One region of the Cellvibrio sp. PSBB023 genome, then DNA from elsewhere that is predicted to be linked to it. Evidence: predicted binding sites of a transcription regulator. Region 1 holds the regulator's gene; the other holds the start of a gene.
What was found. Region 1 encodes FliA, which starts transcription of late flagellar genes. Its sites were predicted from a motif close to TAAAGTTATNNNNNNNNCGGCCGATANCC; they were not measured.

Region 1 (3,176 bases):
CTGTCAGTTTTCTGGCGTCAACATGGGCACACTTAAAAAGAATATGTTTGGAGTTACGTGTAGATGAGCCAAGTGCGACCAGTACAAGTCATCGCTGTGTCCGGCGGCAAAGGTGGGGTAGGGAAGAGCAATATCTCCGTCAACCTCAGTATTGCCCTGGCAGAATTACGTCGTCGAGTTGTACTGCTTGACGCCGATTTGGGTCTAGCCAACGTGGATGTCCTGCTTGGCATTCGCGCCACCCATACTCTGGCAGATGTGCTGGCAGGCACTCATTCGCTGACCGATGTATTGGTCACAGGGCCTGCGGGCGTGAAAATTGTGCCGGCATCGTCGGGTGTACAGCGTATGGCCGAGTTGAGCAGTGCCGAGCACGTCGGGCTGATTAATGCCTTCAATGAGTTGTCAGACCAAGTGGATATTCTGGTGATAGACACTGCTGCTGGCATCTCCGACACCGTTGTAAGTTTTGTGCGCGCCGCCAATGAAGTGATTATTGTGGTGTGCGACGAGCCGTCCTCCATCACAGATTCCTACGCACTCATCAAATTACTCAACAAAGAATACGGTATGCAGCGTTTCCGTGTGGTCGCCAATATGACGCGCACCCAGCAGGAAGGCATGAATATGTTTAACAAACTCAATACGGTGTGCGAGCGTTTCCTGGACGTCACCTTGCAGTTTGTTGGTCAAATTCCCTTTGATGAAAACGTACGCAAAGCCGTGCAAAAGCAAAAAGCACTGCTAGAGTTTGCTCCAAGCTCCAAAGCGGCGGTGGCGATACGTGCCCTGGCGCAAGCGGTAGATAAATGGCCGCTGCCATATTCTCCCACTGGACGCCTTGAATTTTTTGTCGAGCGTTTGTTGCAGGCCGCGAATGCGCGTTAGCAATACTTGTTCATGCAGTTGTTTATGACCCGCTATTTACGAGCCAATTATTTACGAGAAGGCGAGGCAGGGCTGCCACCAATTACGGCAGTTTTTGCTAAACAAAAGGTGTTCGATGGCCGCAGTCAATGGTTTAGCCATGTACGATAAAAAGACCTTGCTTGATGCGCAGATCAATATCGAAGATTACGCACCTTTGGTGAAGCGCATCGCCTATCACATGATGATGCGTATGCCTGCGTCCGTGCAGGTAGATGACCTTATTCAAGCAGGCATGATTGGCCTGATTGAAGCCTCGCAAAAATACGATGCCTCTCGTGGCGCCAGCTTTGAAACCTATGCCGGTATCCGCATTCGCGGAGCCATTGTGGATGAAATGCGGCGCGGTGATTGGGTACCACGCTCGGTGCATCGCAATGCGCGCCGTATTGCCCGCGCCGTCGCCGTGGTAGAAGCGCGAACCGGGCGCGATGCAACCGATGCAGAAGTCGCCATTGAATTGGAAGTATCGCTCGAAGAATATTTTGAAATGCTGCAAGACTCCAACGGCAGCAGGTTATTCAGCTACGAGGAAACCTTTGGCGACGAAGACAGTAACATCGACGCCTCCGAACACAGCAGTGCCTTTGCCAGTCCGCTGGAAGGTGTACAGCGCGATGGGCTGAAAAAGGCCTTGGCAGAGGCTATCGCACTCTTGCCCGAGCGCGAGCGTATGGTGCTTGCTCTGTATTACGATCAGGAGTTGAACCTCAAAGAAATTGGGTTGGTGCTTGGGGTGAGTGAGTCCCGTGTCAGCCAAATACACAGCCAGGCGGCGGCGCGCTTACGCCATCGCCTGGGTGGGTGGCAGCCAGCGTAAAAGTGGGCAAAAAATAACCCAAGATGGCAAAAGTTTGTCTGGTTGAGTGAGTGGCACAGCAAATTAGTCTATGAATACAACAATTTGCGCTATGATTTGCAGTAAAAGTTGAAGATTTAAGTGCCGCTACTGGCCGAAGCTTTAACTCCTACTAGACTATGAATTAATAAAATTCCCTTCTGGGTGATTGGAGGTTGCGTTGGATAAGAATATGAAAATCCTGATTGTTGATGACTTTTCAACAATGCGGCGGATCATTAAAAACTTGCTGCGAGATTTGGGTTTTTCCAATACCCATGAGGCAGATGACGGTGTAACGGCACTGCCGATGCTCAAAAGTGGTGATTTCCAGTTTCTGGTAACTGACTGGAACATGCCTGGTATGACCGGTATCGATTTGCTTAAAGCTGTTCGTGCCGACGAAAAATTGCGCACTTTGCCGGTGTTAATGGTAACCGCAGAAGCCAAGCGCGATCAGATTATTGAGGCCGCCCAAGCGGGTGTGAATGGCTATGTCGTCAAGCCGTTTACCGCTCAGGCGCTCAAGGAAAAAATCGAAAAGATTTTTGATCGGGTCGGTTAATTACCGTCGATTGAATAATAAATAAGGCTCTGCCATGGCATCTGAAACCCAAACATCGTCCAACGACGAATTTGTTGTTGAATTGCGAGAGTGCGCAAAATTGCTTGCAGAAAAACTGCAGGGCAATGAGATCGAAGAAGCATCGGTCTTGATACAAACCATTACCCAGTCGCGGGATCGTCACATCTTCCAATCGGTGGGGCGTTTAACGCGCGGTTTGCACAACGCAATTGTCAACTTCAATGTCGACGCGGATTTAACCAAAGAACCACCCAAGATTGAAAACTCGGATATTCACGATGCGTCGAATCGCCTCAACTATGTGATTGAGCTGACTCAAAAAGCCGCTGAAAAAACCATGGATGTTGTGGACGAAGCGGCCCCCATTGCCATGAACCTGGGTCAAGAAGCCAGCGGCCTGCGCAGTGAATGGGCGCGTCTGAAACGCCGCGAAATGAGCGCCGATGAATTCCGTCAGCTCTACGAGCGCATGGATGTTTTTCTGGGACAAATGGTCACAGGCACAGAGCAATTAAGTAAAAACTTACAAGATATTGTTTTGGAACAAGGCTTTCAGGATTTAACCGGGCAAGTATTAAAGCGTGTTATCGGGTTGATCAACGATGTTGAAAAAGACCTGGTGAGTCTGGTGCGAATTGCGGGGCAGGTGGAAGAAATTACCGGCCTTGCCAATGATCGGGAAACGGTCGAGCATGATTTGGAAATAATGCACAAACGCAAAACTGAAGCCGAAGGGCCACAAATTAACAAAGAGCGGGCAGATGTAGTATCCGGGCAAGATGACGTTGATGATTTGTTATCAAGTCTTGGTTTCTAAACTGCAGG
Region 2 (3,176 bases), 100 kb from region 1:
CAGTACTTGTTGTGGACGAGCATTAGACTGAGCCAACATCGCACTCGCCGCTTGTTGCAATACTTGTGAACGGCTGAGGCTTGCAGTTTCAGCAGCAAAGTCAGCATCCATAATACGTGAACGAGATGATGACGTTTTCTCGGAGATATTGGACAGGTTAGATACGGTAAAGTCCAAACGGTTGTTAATTGCACCGAGGTCCGCACGGGTGGAGTTCACCTGCTCCAAGGCTTTATCGATAATGCCAATGGCTTTTTGCGCACCAGCTTCTGTAGAGATGTCGATAGAGGCTACTGAACCTGCACCTTCGGTGGCGTTACGCTCAAGTAAGCCGGTACGAGCCAAAGCGTTTGCATCTGTAATATTGTCACCATATTTAACAGATACCTCTCCACCATTTACTGACTTCAATTTAATCGCGGTAGTAGCGCTAGTTGAATCACTGCTATCAGCATAAGCAACCACACCGGTTTCGGCTGACTTGGCATTGATAGCGTCAATAACGTTTTTGGCTTGTTCATATTGAACTGTACTTCCTGTAACTGAAGCACCAGCAACACCCGCTGCGACAGAACCAATTTCAACGCCGTTGATGATCAAATCGCCTTTGTTCAAAGCACCAGAAGCAACAGTAGCGCCTTGTATAGAACCATCTGCTTGATGTCCATTCAAGCCAGCACCAGTCAAGGCCGTTACAGAAGCTGCTGCTGTATCGCTAGTTACTTTGATGTCACCTTGGAATCCAGGCTGTTTGTTAAGCACTAACGAGAAGTCAGCAGAAGTTGCACCGGTACCAGCTCCCACAGCAGTCAAAGCTGCAGTACCTTGCGCGTTAGTCAATGTAATGCTTTGTGAATTCTGCGCAGTTAATACTAATTTGCCAGAGTCATTCAACGATGCCTGAACAACACCACCTGCAGATTCGTTAATCTTATTAACGACATCTTTCATGCTGTTAGTGCCAGTAATTTGCAGGGTTTGCGTTCTGCCATCACCATCAACCACCGCAATTTGCAGCGCATCTGTACCAGCAACCAACACACCGGAACCGATGTTGGCAGATGTGAACTCAGATACAGTTTTCACAGAAACACCAACTGTATTAAAGTCAGCGTTCATAACTTCAAGCATTTTATTAACGGTACCAGCGTTAGTAGCATCGAGTGCTGTCGCTAATTTATCGTTAACTTTAAATTCAATAGCGGCATCAGTCGCTGTGTACATTTCAGCCAAGGTGGTAGATGTACCCACTAAATCACCAGTAGAACCACCTAATGAGTTAGCGTTAAATGAACCGATGGATACAGAAATAGTTTGGTTCTGTTGCGAACCCACTTGCAGTTGTTTGGTTCCCAAAGAACCGTCCAACAGGTTTTGACCGTTGAAGGTAGTGGTTTCAGAAATACGGGTTAATTCAGACTGGAGCTGTTTTACTTCCGCTTGCAGGGTTTTACGGTCAGTTTCGCCGTAGATACCGTTCGCTGATTGAACCGACAGTTCACGCATACGTTGCAGAATGTTGGTGGATTCTTGCAAGGCGCCTTCAGCGGTTTGAATCAGCGAGATACCGTCGTTGGCGTTACGAATTGCCTGATCCAGACCACGTACCTGGGAGGTCATGCGGTTAGAGATCGCCAGACCGGCAGCGTCGTCTTTTGCAGAGTTGATACGGTTACCGGAAGACAAACGCTCAGTTGCCTTATCAAGCGAGTTGCCTGAGCTCATCAACTGACGTTGGGTATTGAGGGATGCCACGTTGGTGTTAATTACTAAAGCCATGATTAATCTCCTGGATTAATGTCTTTGCAGTATCACTGCTATAACAAGTCTGTTGATGAAGCCTGAGACAAACTTACTAATCAGCACTTCTAACAAGGTTATCGACACGTCCGGGAGTTGCTTTAATCTTTTTTTATGGCTAAAACAAAATATTTATCGCAGGGAATGGTAAATTTTATTGCAAATGGTTATATAAAATCACAAACCGTCAAATTAACGACCATAAGCATCTATTGCCTTCATGGCTTTTGTGCTCTGACGCAAATCTGACGCCACCTTATCACGACTGATTTCCGCCAGTTCTGACAGGCGCTTGTTGATGGCCTGAATCTCTTCAATCATATGCGCTGCCTGTGCTTCCAAATCTGCCTGGGCCAGGGATTGGAGGTATTCAGCGTCATTGATGGAAAGCAGCCCCTGCTGACGCTGCTGCACCAAGGTTTCAAATGAATCCCAATCGCCCACTTCTGCCAAGGACAATAATGCTTGGGATTGGCTTAATGCACGGGAAAGCGGGTCTAGCAGGGTTTCAATATCCATAAAAACAGCTCTTTACCATGGAGATACAATAGATCGATTAATGAGATGAAGACTAACGCCATCTACTAAGATTAGCAAAACTAAATTAGCGAGGCGAATCTTATGCCAAACCTATAAAAGCAGTGTATGCAACGGCGCGGCCAATAAAGAAAAAGGCAGTGAGAGTAGTTACGCACTACTGTCACTGCCTATAAACAACAAAATCCATAACACAGGATTAATTACAAATAATTAAACAAGCTCAGTTGGCTGATTTGTGCAAAGCTTTGCTGGGATGCGCTCAACACCAACTTCTCCATGGATAAGCGGATAGAGGCATCGGCATAATCAAGATCCTGCAAGCTTTTTAGCTCTGCATTGACAAATAATTTAACGTCCAGATTAAGGTTGCGTGAACTTTCTAATGTGTTTTGACGCGCACCCACTTCTCCTTGGGTTGAAACAATGCTGGTGAGGGCATGAGAGAGGTTGGTAATGGTTTTCGCTACCATCTCACTAAGAACGGCCTTACTTTCCGGCGTGTCTTTTACACTTTTCATCGCTTCACTAAAACGCGACAGTGTTGTCAATAAACCTTGCTTATCGGTAGATTTCACAAAAAAAGAATCGCCAGGCTGCCCATTGGTTGACGTGATACCGGTTGTCGTTGCCAAGCCCATTGCACTTTGTAATGCAGCATTTCCACCTTGAAGGCTAATATTCATACCGTTGGCAGTCGCAAACCCCGTCGCACTTGCTGTTACCCCTAAATTAGCAAGTTTCGCGGCATTGGGAGCTGCATTTAGCATCGCAGCAAAATCTGCAGCGTTATTCACTACCGGCAAACTATTAAATTCAAGTATTTCTGTTTTACCGCC

Region 2: a site for FliA is predicted at 1,876-1,904, ahead of B0D95_RS04640 (flagellin). Genes of this name have one in related genera too.

The regions. Positions count from the first base shown of each region.
Region 1 covers NZ_CP019799.1:918,426-921,601, forward strand. Annotated here, with positions in the region: gene B0D95_RS04165 (MinD/ParA family protein) at 64-888, shown strand; gene B0D95_RS04170 (RNA polymerase sigma factor FliA) at 1,004-1,747, shown strand; gene cheY (chemotaxis response regulator CheY) at 1,947-2,330, shown strand; gene B0D95_RS04180 (protein phosphatase CheZ) at 2,365-3,168, shown strand.
Region 2 covers NZ_CP019799.1:1,022,415-1,025,590, reverse strand. Annotated here, with positions in the region: gene B0D95_RS04640 (flagellin) at 1-1,779, opposite strand, end outside; gene B0D95_RS04635 (flagellar protein FliT) at 1,993-2,319, opposite strand; gene flgL (flagellar hook-associated protein FlgL) at 2,541-3,176, opposite strand, start outside.